One region of the Yersinia hibernica genome, then DNA from elsewhere that is predicted to be linked to it. Evidence: predicted binding sites of a transcription regulator. Region 1 holds the regulator's gene; the other holds the start of a gene.

Region 1 (8,384 bases):
AAGATGAAATTCCCCAGCAAGCCGCAGGTCGCAATAATCAATAAGACTAACCAGCGACGTTGGCGAAAAAGTTTAACAGGAGGCAACTGACGACGTGTAGCCAGAATAATCCCCAAGCCGATAGCCGCCATCATGAAGCGATACCAAACAATGGTATAAGGCTCCATGACTTCAAGCACTTGCTTCATAGCAATCGGCAAGGCACCCCAGAATACCGCAGTGGTTAGTGCCAAAAAAATACCTAAACCAGCCTGCTGCTTCGTATCCATTTTTTACCAGGGGGGTTAACCCAGAAATGTAAAAAGCCCCGCAACGAAATTGCAGGGCTTACATCTATTTACAGGACGCGAAAAACTTATTCAGCTTCGATGCTGATAAATTTACGGTTTTTCGGGCCTTTAACTTCGAACTTGACTTTACCGTCAGCCAAAGCAAACAGAGTATGGTCTTTGCCGCAACCTACGTTGATGCCTGCATGGAACTTAGTGCCACGCTGACGAACGATGATGCTGCCTGCCAGAACTGCTTCGCCGCCAAAACGTTTTACGCCAAGACGTTTACTTTCGGAGTCACGACCGTTACGAGTCGAGCCACCAGCCTTTTTATGTGCCATTTATCCGCTCTCCTAAATCTTAAGCGCTGATGCCGGTGATTTTAACATCAGTGAACCACTGACGATGACCTTGCTGCTTACGGTAGTGCTTACGACGACGGAATTTAACAATCTTAATCTTCTCGCCACGACCGTGAGCAACTACTTCAGCCTTGATCTTGCCACCATCGACTAAAGGAGCGCCGATATTAATTTCTTCACCGTTAGCAATCATCAGAACTTGGTCAAACTCAACAGTTTCACCAGTTGCGATGTCCAGCTTTTCCAGGCGAATGGTTTGACCTTCGCTTACTCGGTGTTGTTTACCACCACTTTGGAAAACCGCGTACATATAAAACTCCGCTTTCCGCGCACTCCACTTTTGTAGTCCAGAGCGCACTATAAATATTCACAATAGGGCGCGAATTCTACGCAAAAATGTAGTGAATGACAAGTATATAATCAGCCCAAGAGAAGAAAAAAAGCACAGTTTCTTACATCTCGTTTATTTGATGAATTTTTCAAGTACAATCATAGTCTCAGGGAACGTCATGTAATAATGTGGGCGGTAATCTCATCGCAGTTAAAGAGAAAAACAGCTGAATATAACAATGAACCTAGAAAAGATTATCGACTTAACCGCGCCAGATATGGCGGCGGTAAATACAACAATTCTCGACCAATTGAACTCGGATGTTGTTCTTATCAATCAATTGGGCCATTACATTATCAGTGGCGGTGGCAAACGTATCCGCCCGATGATCGCTGTTTTGGTGGCTCGAGCACTGGGCTATCAGGGCAGTAAGCATATCACGGTCGCCGCATTGATTGAATTTATCCATACCGCCACGCTGCTGCATGATGATGTGGTCGATGAATCAGATATGCGCCGGGGTAAAGCCACCGCTAATGCTGCATTTGGCAATGCTGCCAGCGTGCTGGTGGGTGACTACATCTATACCCGCTCATTCCAGATGATGACCAGCCTTGAATCACTGCGTGTCCTGACATTGATGTCAGCCGCAACCAACGTGATTGCTGAAGGCGAAGTTTTGCAGCTCATGAACTGCAATAACCCGGACATCACTGAAGAAAACTATATGCAGGTCATCTATAGCAAAACCGCGCGCTTGTTCGAAGCTGCATCGCAGTCTGCTGCCATACTGGCAGATGCCAGTGAAGAACAAGAGCTGGCCTTGCAGAATTATGGCCGCTATCTGGGCACGGCTTTCCAACTTATTGATGATCTGCTGGATTACAGTTCCGATGGCACCACTTTAGGTAAAAATACCGGTGATGACCTGAATGAGGGCAAGCCAACACTGCCTTTACTGCATGCAATGAATCATGGCACGCCAGAACAAGCCGCCATGATTCGACGGGCGATTGAAGAAGGAAATGGCCGCCATTTACTCACACCGGTATTAGTTGCAATGCAGCAGTGCGGCTCACTGGATTATACGCGCCAGCGTGCTGAGGAAGAAGCTGATAAAGCCATTGCGGCTTTGCAGGTTCTCCCTGACAGCGAATATCGCCAAGCTCTGGAAGGGTTGGCGCACATTGCTGTACAACGTTCATTTTAAGAAATTATTTAGAAACTCCGGCGCAATGGTCGGAGTTTTTTCATTGGTCACAAAAACAGCAACTCATCCACACTAATCTGCCGTCAATCGCTCTATTAGACTTTTAGCGCCCTCACGAAAAATAAATGTAATGACTTGCTCACGTTCAGCCTCGGTAAAACGATAATAGGCTTCAACCCATAGTACCAGCGGGTCTTGTCGCGTCGCCGTATACTGGGCAGGTTCTTCCCTTAACTGCAATGAATTCAATATGGTGATAGGCAAGCTCTCAATATGATATTCGACAGCCTTCCCTTGAACACCACGGCGGCGGCGCTGTTCCCATCCCTCACGTTTAGCCATGAGGTTTACTCCTTGTGGTGATGACGGTAATCCATCAAGACCTGCCAACTCCTTAGCGGCAAACCACTCTTTTTTCATGGCGTTGCTTCCTAATATGCGTTGTGACACAAAAAAGGAATATTTAGAAAACATTTAAAATCTTTCAGAAAATAAATGTTACTATGCTTCTAAATGATTACTTTATGTTCACAGTACGATTAACAATGTACCGTTATTTATATCACTAACACGTCAGCCACTTAGAAAAAAAAAGGATTAAAGATGATTTTAAGGAAATCTGATTGGCACCCAGCCGACATCATTGCTGCGCTACGTAAAAAAGACACCACTTTGGCAGCGCTATCTCGCAAAGCAGGGTTAAGCTCATCCACGCTTGCTAATGCGCTAACCCGCCCTTGGCCTAAGGGGGAATGGTTGATTGCAGAATGCCTGGACATTCATCCTTCCGAAATCTGGCCAACTCGCTATTTTGACGCAAAAACTGGCGATCTTCTGGATCGCAAAATGAGGATACGGCAACCTATTACTCAGCCATAAAAAAACCGCCGATATACTGCTGCGGCGGTTGATGGCGTGATTTCAGGGGCTGCTTTAGCCCCTGCTACACTGATTTATTTCACAAACTGCTCGCCTAACTCAATATCTTTGTGCAGCACATCCAGCATGCTGTTCAGTGCCTGTTGTTCAAAAGCACTCAGTTTGCCGATATCTTTACGTTCTGCCACGCCGTCTTTACCCAAGAGAATAGGCTGCGCGAAGAAACGAGCATATTTGCCGTCGCCCTCAACGTAAGAACATTCCACCACATTACTCTCGCCTTGCAGAGCGCGAACCAAAGAAAGGCCAAAGCGCGCAGCAGCCTGCCCCATAGACAGAGTCGCAGACCCGCCACCGGCTTTAGCTTCAACAACTTCAGTCCCTGCATTCTGGATACGCTTAGTCAGATCAATAACTTCTTGCTCTGTGAAGCTGATTCCTGGAATTTGTGAAAGTAATGGCAGGATGGTAACACCTGAGTGGCCGCCAATAACCGGCACTTCGATATCCTGAGGTTGCTTGCCTTTCAGCTCAGCAACAAAGGTGTTCGAACGAATGGTGTCCAGTGTAGTAATACCGAATAATTTATTTTTGTCGTAAACACCGGCTTTTTTCAGCACTTCGGCTGCAATCGCCACCGTGGTATTAACCGGGTTAGTAATAATACCGATTAATGCTTTCGGGCAAGTGCGGGCAATTTGCTCAACCAGATTACGAACGATACCCGCGTTGACATTGAACAAGTCTGAACGGTCCATGCCGGGTTTACGTGCAACACCCGCAGAAATCAGAACAATATCTGCCCCTTGTAGGGCCGGGGTAGCATCTTCACCGCTGAAGCCTTTAATATTAACAGCGGTCGGAATATGGCTCAGATCAACCGCAACACCAGGGGTCACTGGCGCGATATCATATAAAGAGAGGTCTGAACCTGAAGGAAGCTGGGTCTTGAGTAGAAGAGCGAGGGCCTGGCCGATACCACCAGCGGCACCGAGAACTGCAACTTTCATCCTATACTCCTTATTATATTTAATTTAAATTTGCCGTGAATTCATCTATTTACGAACCTTAGTTTATTGCGATTTTAAACACAATCTATTAACAGTCAGATTGAGATATCACGCATCAAAAAAGCGCATAAGGTTGGTGTATTTTAGATTAAATCGCTTATTCATTAATGATATAGCGCACATTATTCTAAAATTCCTTCACGGTATTCGTGACCGGTTAATCGGCGGTTACATTACACCCTTCCTTTACATCAAAACAACATCATTTTAATAACATTTTAGTTACTCGACTCGAATGTTAATAAAAGTTGATTTAGCATAATCGTAACAGCAGGATAATGTTACAATTCCAGCGCACCTTGATATCAGTGCTTTTATCACCAATACTCTATAGTCGTGTTGAATAAAAATTCATTTATATGCATAATAATCCTATTCACTATTGACTGTTCAGGGCACAAAAAATGCGTAACCCCGCCAAACAAGAAGATCTTATCAAGGCGTTTAAAGCGTTATTGAAAGAAGAGAAATTCAGTTCTCAAGGCGAAATTGTTTTGGCCTTGCAGGAAGAAGGCTTTGAAAATATTAACCAGTCCAAAGTTTCGCGCATGTTGACCAAATTTGGTGCGGTCAGAACGCGTAATGCAAAAATGGAGATGGTTTACTGTTTGCCTGCTGAATTAGGGGTTCCGACAACCAGCAGCCCGCTCAAAAATCTGGTATTAGATGTCGATTATAATGATTCGGTTGTGGTGATTAATACCAGCCCAGGAGCGGCCCAATTGATCGCCCGTCTGCTGGACTCATTAGGTAAAGCGGAAGGTATTCTCGGCAGCATCGCGGGGGATGACACTATTTTCACTACTCCAGCTAGGGGTTTCACCGTCGAACAGTTACATGAGGCTATCCTCCGTTTGTTCGAACAAGAACTTTAATTCACGGCCAATATTCTGATGCGGCTTTTATATGCCGCATTATCTCTTTTCATGTTTATCTCTATTGCCTGCCTACCATAAATAGGGCATTTAGCTGCCATTACTGTTTAAAACCACCAGACAACCCTGTTTTTATTCTCTTTATGGTGAAAGTCACCATAACTTTTCGCACTTTTGGTCAAAAGAACTTATCAATTTGATAAGATTACATTTTTTTGTAAAACAGCTGTTTTTTAATCATTTTTTATTCCTTTTTGTTCTTAAAAAATAGTAACTCACGATAAAGTGACGTTAAATATTATTAGCGCGCTATTAATATTCTTAGTGACTAGCTGTATACTCATTTTCGTGACGTAAATCACACTTCCATCGAAGTGATAAAAGAATAAATAGAGGCAATAATATGAAAGTTAAAACTACAATCGCAACCATAAGCATTCTATCTGCTCTGTCATTTGGTGTTTTTTCAGCTGATTCAATCAGTGAAAATCAAGCAGTTAACTTGCAGCCGATGGGGACTATTTCCGTCAGTGGCTTGAATGGAGCGCCTTCTGATATTCGTCAGGCATTGTCTGATAAAGCAGATACCATGGGGGCTAAAGCATACAAAGTTATCGAAGCACGCGAAGAGAATAATTGGCACGCAACAGCCAAGATTTATAAATAAAATTCAGCTGCCAGAGTGAAAGTAAATGCCCCGCTCAGAGGGGCATACTTTGGAACATGATGGTTTATTCAATCTGTTGAGATATTCATTGCAGCAGATTGAATAGAATATTCATTGAAACAAGTTGGTCAGTTCAATCTGCACAACAACCGAATAATCCCTCGTCGTCTATCCGACGAACCCTTTTCCCCCGCTCGACGGGGGCTTTTTTTATCCACTTTAATCCTGAGGCAGTGATTCCTGTTCGGCTTTTTTATCTAATTCACTCAACAGCTTATCGTGAATTCCACCAAACCCGCCGTTGCTCATCACCAAAATGTGATCACCCGGCTGCGCCGCTTTCACAATCATATCAACCAGAGTATCAATGTCAGCGCTCCAATGCGCGGGCTGAATACAGGCTTCAGCCACTTCCACCACTTGCCAAGGAATATGTTGCGGCTGGAACAGAAATACTTCATCCGCGCGCCCTAATGAGGGGGCGAGTTCGTTTTTGCATAACCCCAATTTCATGGTGTTAGAACGCGGTTCCAGCACCGCCAAAATGCGCGCCGTGCCGCCGACTTTGCTGCGCAGAGCCGCTAATGTGGCAAGGATGGCCGTTGGGTGATGAGCAAAATCATCATAAACCGTGACACCATGAGCTTCACCGCGTAATTCCAACCGGCGACGGGCATTAATAAAATCCCCGAGAGCGCGACATGCATCTGCGGGCAAGACGCCAACATGGCGGGCTGCTGCAATAGCCATCAAGCCATTATGCATATTGTGTTCGCCCACCAGTGACCAACTGACCTCACCGACTAATTCCCCCTCAAGGAGCACTTCATAGACACTGGCATCCGTCGATACTTTACGGGCCAACCAACTGCCACTTTCGCCGACAAACTCTTGCTCACTCCAGCATCCCATCGCCATCACCTGTTTTAGGTGGTTATCATTATCTGGAACAATGATTTTACCCTGCCCCGGCACAATGCGAACCAAATGGTGGAATTGTTTTTGGATAGCCTTGAGATCATCAAAAATATCAGCATGATCAAACTCAAGGTTATTCATGATCAAAGTTCTTGGGCTGTAGTGAACAAATTTAGAGCGCTTATCAAAGAAGGCGCAATCATATTCATCAGCTTCAATCACAAAGAATGGGCTATTCCCTAGACGCGCGGAGACGTCGAAATTACCCGGAACCCCACCAATGACAAACCCTGGCTCATAGCCACAGGCTTCTAGGATCCAGGCCACCATCCCGGCGGTGGTGGTTTTGCCGTGAGTTCCGGCTACCGCCAATACCCAGCGCCCGGGCAACACGTGGTCATGTAACCACTCAGGGCCGGAAACATAAGGAATACCTTGCTCTAATACTGCTTCAACACACGGATTACCACGGGTCATAGCATTGCCGATGATAACTAAATCAGGCACTGGGTTGAGCTGCACAGGATCATAACCCTGAATCAAGTCGATCCCCTGGTTTTCCAGCAGCGTGCTCATCGGGGGATACACGTTAGCATCCGATCCCGTCACTTCATGACCCAATGAGCGAGCAAGCATTGCCAGCCCGCCCATAAAAGTGCCGCAGATACCTAATATGTGAATACGCATAAATTTTCCGGATTAATCAGCTTCGAGTTTGCACCCATTCTACCGCTCAGAATCAAAGAGAAGAAATGGAATTGCCTATGAATCATTATCTCCTTTGGGCTACACTGCGAACATCAAGTGTATTGGGTGCGAATAAATCGATATTTAACCGTAGATTCAGGGATTGTGTCATGAAAACGTTAGGCGAATTCATCGTTGAGAAACAACTGGATTTCTCTCACGCCACCGGCGAATTAACTGCATTACTTTCAGCAATCAAACTTGGCGCCAAAATTATCCACCGCGATATCAATAAAGCGGGTCTGGTTGATATTTTAGGTGCTAGCGGTGTTTCCAATATTCAGGGCGAAGACCAGATGAAACTGGACTTATTTGCCAATGAAAAATTGAAAGCCGCCCTTAAAGCTCGTGGGGAAGTGGCGGGTATCGCCTCCGAAGAAGAAGATGATATTGTTATCTTTGATGGTGGACGAGCAGAAAATGCCAAATATGTGGTTCTGATGGACCCGCTAGATGGCTCTTCAAATATTGATGTCAATGTGTCCGTCGGGACTATTTTCTCTATCTATCGCCGCATTACCCCATTTGGCACCCCCATTACTGAAGCTGACTTCCTGCAACCGGGCACCAAGCAAGTTGCAGCAGGTTATGTGGTGTATGGTTCGTCGACCATGTTGGTGTATACCACGGGCTATGGCGTCCACACTTTCACTTATGATCCGTCGCTGGGTGTTTTCTGTTTATCCGGCGAAAAAGTGCGTTATCCCGCAACCGGTTGCATGTATTCCATCAATGAGGGGAACTACATTAAATTCCCGCTGGGTGTGAAGAAATACATCAAATATTGCCAAGAGCAGGATGAAGCGACCAAGCGCCCTTACACTTCGCGCTACATTGGCTCACTGGTGGCCGATTTCCATCGCAACCTATTGAAAGGCGGCATCTATATTTATCCAAGCACCGCCAGCCACCCACAAGGGAAACTGCGCTTGCTGTATGAATGCAACCCAATGGCATTTCTGGCGGAGCAAGCCGGAGGGAAAGCCACTGATGGGGTTAACCGCATTCTGGATATCGTGCCGGAAAAACTGCACCAGCGCGCACCTTTCTTCG
Region 2 (8,384 bases), 360 kb from region 1:
TAATATAATTTTTTACCCGAGTATCAAAATACGGTCGTGCCGCAGATTTAGTGGTAATGGTTAATTGTCAGATACCATCCGATGATCTTATCGTGCATTTCTTCTGATTTTGAGAAGCAGATAGTCTTGCGGGCTAACCGTTTGAGATGGGTTCGCAAGTTCAGATTATGTCGCTCTATCCTCTGGGTGTATTTCTTGCTGATAACATGACTGGTTGAGGACAATAAAGTGCGGTATACCGGCCAGGCATCGGTCATGTAGAAGGCAATGCTAAACTGGCTCAGCAAAACCAGAAGACGCTTTAATGTCAAAGCATTTCGCGGGCCAAATACATGGGCGATAACGCGCTTTCGGATGCGGTCATAGGCATAAAACAGCCAGCGTTGATTGCCTTTACAGCGGACATATGACCACTGCTCATCGGCTTCACAGCAGATAACCACCTCTGCGCTAGGCTCTACGTTTTGCGCTACCTGGTGCGGCGTAAGTTTTTTAGATGACGCAGAACGGTATTGAGGCTTATCCGTAGAACCCGTGCTGTATCGCGGCATCCGGAGCCGTTCATCGCCATATCAACGATGGCCTGATGGGTTTCGGGTTTAGCTCCGTTGTAGCGATAGCTGAGCTGGAAGGTCTTCAGGCATTGGTTACAGCGATAGAGCTGCGCCCCTGAGCCGGAGTGGCCGTTTCGGATAACCCCATGAGTTTCAGAACAGCGAGGACAAACCACATCAATCTTTGCCATCAATCATCCAAAGGGTAAAGAGTACACCAACACTAAGTTTGCGTCACGACCCAAAATACGCTAACTTTGCCGCCAGACGATCTTCATTAATAAACAGGCCGGTATGCTGAATATTCAGGCCCGCCTCCCAGGTTTTGGCATTCTCTCCCTGCGCCAAAGGATTCGGTAAAATCCAGCCATGACCATGCGGACTACCGGTCGCCAACATTTCCGTCAGCGCCGGTGGCCGCCAGGATTTACCGTAATGACCAAAAAACTCTAACCAAGGAACCCCGGGCTTTATCCCAATACCTGCGGTGGGTGATAATCGCTGTTCGCGACGATTGACCTCCCATGCCATTGGGAAGTTTACATTACTAGAACATCGCGTATATTCTTTCTCTTCGAGCTCATGTATTATTGGATCACAAGGATTTTCACGGGTATAAGCATGGCGATAGCGACTTATTAGCATCCAGGTATTCCCCTGTATGCGAAATTTATCATGCCGCAGCCCCCCCTCTAACCGCAGCCAATCATTATAATCGTAATTAAGCTGAGCAAAGGTGCTGGTAATGGCGCGCTGACCCGCGGGTGTCAGTCCATTGACTCTTTTATCCACTGGCGTTAGCGCATCCAGATAGTCATTAGTTGTACGCCCACGGGAGTTATCACTAAACCAGTCAAGGCCATATTTAATACGTAATTGATGGTGATCGGCAAAATTTAATAAGCTGGTATTTTGTAGTTGTAAACCATGGGTGGTGAGGCGGGTTTGAGTCCAATATTGTTTGCGGAAAACGGCATTAGCATTATGGGTATCAGTGTAATCATCGGTATCGACGTAATAGGCTTTGGCAGTGGCATCTATCCAAGCAATATGTTCCGGTTTTAGGCTATAATCCAATCCAATATTACGGTTCATCACATTACTAACACCTTTACTTAACCAGCCATATCTAAAAGTACGTGGTGTCGCTTTATCATCTAAAATGGTGTACATACCGGCATTGGGGGCATATACTTGTGTTTGTAAATAACTGAGTGCTAGCCGTTGATTGGCGGATAAATTCCAGCCTATTTTTGCTAATCGTGTATGCATTTTATAATACGTAAAGGCAACTTTATTATTTTTGACATCACTATCAAATTTATTCTTTCTCCGCCCCATGCGTAATTCACCAAGATACCCCTTATTACCCGGCCAATAATCTTTTAGATTACGTTCACTGGCGGCGATTAAGATATCACCATATTCATTACCCAGTGCCAGTGCGGCACTACCAATAAACTGAGTGCCGTTATCACCTGTTAGTGCGCGGACTTTACCACCAATTTCTTTCCCTGGTTCGAGGAAATCGCTGGCATTAATTGTATTAAATGTGGCAATCCCGCCAATGACTCCGGCCCCGCCAATACCGCTGCTCACTCCTTTTTCAATCACCACATTATCCAGTATTTCCGGATCGATATACATCATGCCATTGCGCTGCCCATGGCCACTTTTCATAAAATTCTGACGCATACCATCAATATTCATATTGATACGGCCATAATCTTGTATGCCACGGATATTAACCGAAAGCGCCGGGTCGTTTTGGCTCACACTAGAGTACACACCCGGCGTTTGCTCCAAGATATCTGCTGCATGGCGGGCTGGCCGATTATCCATTTGCTCGCGTGATATTTCACTCACTGAGCGGGGCTCATCATAGACCCAATCCCCCTCATGAGAATGGCGGGTACCTTCAACTTTGAGTTCATCTAATACCATGTCTTGCTCATTAGCAGATATTACTCTGGTGTCAGCTTGAGTTCTCTCTGAATAGCCTTGTGCCGTCAGCGCCACACATATGCCAAATGCAACTTTCTTCATTGAATTTATTATTCTCTTCCTATCTCTAGCTATACTATCCATTTATGAGATTTCATCCTTATTAATATAAAAGCAATATATCCATTAACTATTAGCCATTACCGTACAATATAATTTAGTCATAGCATTACTACCAAATAACAGAAAATATCCGGTAGCTAAAATGACGTTGTTTTCTATTAGAGAAGTAAGTTACTTTATCAAATAAGTAGAGTGTAAATTCTCAAGGAAATTGAATACCTTGTTAGACAATAAATTAATATATCCGAGTAAGATTTATCGTTATTTTACCTGGGTATTTTTATTTATTAATGCTAGTTGATATTTTACCATTCCGCCATTATTTGATAATAATTATTATAATCATCTCTGGTTATAAACTCAACTCTCTATTAAGGATAAAGCAGCATGTAATTAATGATATTGATTTTATAGAAAATATAAATAATCAACACACAGCGGTTGCTGTTACGTGAATTGAAATTTTATAAATAAGATGAGTAACGAATTCAATATATTTAAACCGCTATAATGCAAAACGGGCCAGGTTGGATATGGCCCGTTTTCAATATTAAAGAATATCCTGCGAATTAAAATAAGCGCTTTTTAGCCTCCGCAATCGCCGATGCTACCTGCTGTGGTGAAACCCCACCTTTCGCTACCCGCTTATCTAAACAAGATTGCAACGCCAAAATTGGGTATACATCATCACCAATAACTGCACTGAATTTCTGCAACTCATTGAGTGATAAAGCCTCTAGCGCTTTACCCTGACGAATCGCCTCAACAACAGCCTCGCCGACAATATGGTGTGCTTCACGGAAAGGCACCCCTTTTGCGACCAGATAATCAGCTAATTCAGTGGCATTGGCATAACCTTGCTCGGCTGCTTCTTGACAACGCGGGCGTTTCACTTGAATGCCATCCAACACCAGCGCCGCCATATGCAGGCAGTCGAGCCAAGTATCGAGCGCATCAAACAGCCCTTCTTTGTCTTCTTGCATGTCTTTGTTATAGGCCAGAGGCAAGCCTTTCAGCGTCATCATCATCCCGGTCAATGCACCTTGTACCCGGCCACATTTCCCACGGATTAATTCCAGTGCATCTGGGTTTTTCTTTTGCGGCATCAAGGAAGAGCCTGATGTTACGCGGTCAGATAAATCGACAAATGCCGCTTCACCACTGTTGAAGAAAATCAGATCTTCAGCAAAACGGGATAAATGCACCATGCCAATGCTGGCGTCAGACAGTAATTCCAACACATGGTCACGATCAGAAACACTGTCCAGACTATTACGCGTTGCCGATGCAAAACCTAGCCAACCGGCCAGTTGTTCGCGGTCGATAGCATAGGCCGTCCCGGCCAATGCACCACTGCCTAGCGGGCTAACATCAAGGCGTTTCAGTGTATCTTGCAGGCGGCTTTCATCACGGGCCAGCATTTCAGCATAAGCCAGGCACCAGTGTGCAAAGGTCACAGGTTGGGCGCGCTGCAAATGGGTATAACCCGGCATGACTGCGTCCTGATTAGCTTCAGCCGTGATAACCAGCGCCTGCTGCAACTGCTGCACCGCGGTTTGTAATTCAGTTATCTGAAATTTACACCACAATTTCAGATCAGTTGCCACCTGGTCATTACGGCTGCGCCCAGTATGCAATTTCTTGCCCAAATCACCGACTTTATCAATCAGTTTAGTTTCAACCCAGCTGTGAATATCTTCCGCATCACTGGCTAAAATAGCGTGTGGGTCAGCCTGTACCTCCTCTAATAAGACAGAGAGTGCCTGCTCAAGTTGTTGCTGTTCAGCGGCGGTTAAAACGCCAACCGTGACCAGTGCTTTTGACCAAGCGACAGAACCGATAATATCCTGCTCTGCCAACCGGTAATCAAACCGCAGAGAATCATTAAATTGCTTAAAACGCTGATCTGCTGCCTGACTGAACCGTCCGCCCCACAATGCCATAATTTTGCTTCCCTAGATCGCTAAATAGAAATTCATAATAGTCTGTTTGAACAGTATTAAGCCAGAATGCGCGTACCAATCGGTACCCCATTAAACAATGCTGGCAACTGATCTGCATGACGCCAACTGGCGATATCCACCGGGCGGCCCAATGAACGAGCCGCATCCAGCGCCGCATTCACTTTAACCACCATGCCGTCAGTAATGATGCCCTGAGCAATAAGTTGCTCGGCTTTTTGTGCTGTCATTTCCGCAATGCGCTGGCCTTTACCATCTAAAATGCCGCTGACATCCGACAGTAAAATCAAATCTGCTCCCAGTGTCGCCGCCAAAGCCGTCGCCGCCTGGTCGGCATTCACATTCATCAATTTGCCATCAACAGTAATACCGATAGAGCTGATGATTGGCATGTAATCTGCTGCCAGTAAGGTTTGCACCAATGCGGCAGAGCCGGGCAAAGCTTTACCTACGTGGCCCAGCTCGGCATCTAATGGTGTGACCTCAACCGTATTACCATCACCCAGACATAAACCGACGGCATTAATTTGGTGTTTTACCGCCCAAGCCAGCAGGGTTTTATTGGCTGTGCCCGCTAATGCACCAGTGATAATGTCAATCTGATCGGCTGGGGTCACGCGCAGGCCGTTTTTCTTCACTACCGGCAGGGCGAGTTTTTTCATCAAATCATCCACCAGACAACCACCGCCGTGCATAATCACAAGCGGGCGCTCATGTTTCTCACGATAGGTCACCAATGCAGTAAACAGGCGCTCCAACGCTTCTTCGCTGTCCAGCAACACGCCACCTAATTTAATGACCAACGGGTTCATCATGTTTCGCCTCAATATAATTGGATAAAAATGTCAGTTTCGACTCGGTGACAAACCCTGCTGTGACTTACAGCAGGGACTGAGTTTGCGCAAAGCCAAAACGTATATTCATGCATTGCACGGCCTGAGCTGCGGCCCCTTTCAGCAGGTTATCTTCTGTCGCGACAATAATTAAATGTTCGCCCTGTACCGAGAAACCGATGTCACAGAAAGGCAAACCCACCACCGCTTTTAGTGCCGGAACACCTTGCTTATAAAGCCGCACCAGTGGCTTATCCTGATAAGCACGGTGGTATGCCTCAGCAATATCTGCTGCTGTGACCCCCGCTTTCAGGCGGCAAGTGATGGTCGCCAAGATACCCCGGGCGAAATTACCTAAGTGCGGAGTAAAAATCACCGGCGTGCCAAGGTGGGCGACTATTTCCGGCTGATGGCGATGATTAAATAAACCGTACGGCTGTAAGCTCACTTCACAGAAACTATTACCCATACTGGCTTTGCGGCCCGCGCCACTCACACCACTGACGGCATTAATCACCGGCCATTGTGCTTCATTAAGTAAATCGCCATCAACCAATGGCTTAAGCGCCAATTGGGATGCGGTTGGGTAGCAACCCGGCACGGCAATCAATTGCGCCTGTTTAATTTCTTCGGCTTGCCATTCCGCTAATCCATAGACGGCTTTATCCAGCCAATCAGCATGTTGATGTTCAAAGCCGTAATATTGACTGTAGAAAGCGACATCCTGAACCCGGAATGCGCCGGAGAGGTCAAATACCACACAGCCCGCAGCCAGGAATTGGGGGGCTAAATCATGGCTGACCTCATGGGCGGTGGCGAGGAACACAACATCCACACCTTTTGCCGCCTGAGCCACATCCACCAAGGGTTGTAGCGGCAGATCGATTACACCTTTTAGTTGCGGATGCAGATCAGAAAGTAATTTTCCTGCATCTGCACTTTGCGCTGAAACCGTTAAACCGGTTATGTTCATATGTGGGTGTCGATGAAGGTAAGCCGTAAGCTCCGCTCCGGCATAACCACTGGCACCAACAATCAGCGTATTCAACATGGGTTTAGTTTACCTTCTGACTTAATTGTATTTATGCGTTTAAAGACATAAATACTCAAAACCATTATTTGGGTTCTCAGCAAGGTTTTACTGTTCCCCCACGTGATTGAGCATTGACATTTTCGTAAGTTTAAGGGTGTTTTTAGGTTCCCTTACGCTCAAGCTTAATGTATTTTTATTCACAATTAATGCATGAATATTGATACTACCCTAACCAAAGGCTGTCAACAGTGAAGATGAAATTACCTCCATTTATTGAGCTGTATCGGGCATTAATCGCCACACCATCGATCAGCGCAACCGATAGTGCTCTCGACCAAAGTAATGAGTCGCTAATCAACTTGTTGGCCGGATGGTTTGCTGATCTGGGTTTTCGTGTCGAAATCCAGCCTGTGCCTGATGCTCGCCACAAATTTAATCTGCTCGCCTCTATAGGTGAAGGTCAAGGTGGCTTGCTGCTGGCGGGCCACACCGATACCGTCCCCTATGATGAAGGGCGCTGGACACGCGACCCATTCACCCTGACCGAGCATGACAATAAACTGTATGGTTTGGGTAGCGCCGATATGAAAGGCTTTTTTGCCTTTATTCTCGATGCCGTGCGCGATCTTGATGCCAGCAAACTGAGCAAGCCGCTGTATATCTTGGCGACTGCCGATGAAGAAACCACCATGGCAGGCGCGCGTTATTTTGCCGCGTCTACCCAGCTGCGCCCCGACTTCGCCATTATTGGTGAACCTACCTCACTGCAACCGGTGCGGGCCCACAAAGGGCATATTTCCAATGCTATCCGCATTACTGGCCAGTCCGGCCACTCCAGCGACCCCGCCCGCGGTGTTAACGCCATTGATTTGATGCATGAATCAATTACCGAGCTTATGAAGCTGCGCACCACCCTGCAAGAGCGCTACAACAATCCGGCATTTGCCATTCCTTATCCGACAATGAATTTTGGTCATATTAATGGTGGTGATGCCGCAAACCGCATCTGTGCTTGCTGTGAATTACATATGGATATCCGCCCATTACCGGGCCTGACCTTAAGTGATCTGAATGAATTGATGACTGAAGCATTGGCACCAGTGAGTGCGCGCTGGCCGGGCCGCTTGAGTATTGATGAACTGCATCCGCCAATTCCAGGCTATGAATGTCCGACGGATCATCATATGGTCGGAGTTATCGAAAAATTACTGGGTGAGCGCACGGCAGTGGTTAACTATTGCACCGAAGCGCCATTTATTCAGCAAATTTGCCCGACATTGGTGTTAGGCCCCGGGTCTATCAATCAAGCCCATCAGCCGGATGAATTTATTGATATGGCCTTTATCGAGCCAACCCGCGAGCTGATTGGCCAGTTAGTTGACCATTTCTGTCAGCAAAAATAACTCGTATGGGGTAGGCGGATCAATATTGCCGATAAGCTAGGCTGATAATCTGGCTGCAGTAATTAAATTTCAGCAATATCCCTAAAAATGATGTTTTTTTGCTGAAAATAGTGTCAATTGGGGTATGGAATTGAACGTGGCGAGTGGATTTGTCCATCTTAGCCTTTTAGATGAAACTAATTTACAAAAAGAAACCATAAAAGTTTATACCCAAAGTCATTGGTGTTGCTGGTTGGCAGCAAGTGAACGAATCCCGATGCGCTGACACTGGTCAGTCATTTGGTTGAGTGAGCGCCGCTAACCACCCTGCGGCGTCAAGGGTGAAGGGGATATGGGTCAGGGGTCATATGAACGAACAATATTCCGCAATGCGAAGTAACGTCAGTATGCTCGGCAAACTACTCGGAGACACCATCAAGGAAGCACTCGGCGAACACATCCTTGATAGAGTAGAAACCATCCGTAAATTATCTAAATCTTCGCGTGCTGGTAATGAAGCGAGCCGTCAAGAACTGCTGACAACGCTGCAAAAT

Evidence for each region. The regulator ArgR, encoded in region 1, controls arginine synthesis, uptake and breakdown. The targets are predictions, from matches to a motif close to ANTGAATAAAAATACANT.
Region 2: argC (N-acetyl-gamma-glutamyl-phosphate reductase) is a predicted target of ArgR. The motif match lies at 6,633-6,650, and genes of this name have one in related genera.

Annotation. Positions count from the first base shown of each region.
Region 1 is NZ_CP032487.1:483,876-492,259, reverse strand. Features, by position in the region: gene D5F51_RS02375 (DMT family transporter) at 1-269, opposite strand, end outside; gene rpmA (50S ribosomal protein L27) at 356-613, opposite strand; gene rplU (50S ribosomal protein L21) at 633-944, opposite strand; gene ispB (octaprenyl diphosphate synthase) at 1,204-2,175, shown strand; gene D5F51_RS02355 (DNA-binding protein) at 2,248-2,595, opposite strand; gene D5F51_RS02350 (helix-turn-helix domain-containing protein) at 2,779-3,054, shown strand; gene mdh (malate dehydrogenase) at 3,129-4,064, opposite strand; gene argR (transcriptional regulator ArgR) at 4,529-4,999, shown strand; gene yhcN (peroxide/acid stress response protein YhcN) at 5,403-5,666, shown strand; gene mpl (UDP-N-acetylmuramate:L-alanyl-gamma-D-glutamyl-meso-diaminopimelate ligase) at 5,886-7,271, opposite strand; gene fbp (class 1 fructose-bisphosphatase) at 7,442-8,384, shown strand, end outside.
Region 2 is NZ_CP032487.1:126,999-135,382, reverse strand. Features, by position in the region: partial or broken gene D5F51_RS00635 (TonB-dependent receptor) at 1-31, opposite strand, end outside; one part of gene D5F51_RS00630 (IS1 family transposase) at 48-487, opposite strand; one part of gene D5F51_RS00630 (IS1 family transposase) at 487-745, opposite strand; partial or broken gene D5F51_RS00625 (TonB-dependent hemoglobin/transferrin/lactoferrin family receptor) at 798-2,642, opposite strand; gene argH (argininosuccinate lyase) at 3,191-4,564, opposite strand; gene argB (acetylglutamate kinase) at 4,621-5,394, opposite strand; gene argC (N-acetyl-gamma-glutamyl-phosphate reductase) at 5,462-6,466, opposite strand; gene argE (acetylornithine deacetylase) at 6,703-7,851, shown strand; gene ppc (phosphoenolpyruvate carboxylase) at 8,199-8,384, shown strand, end outside.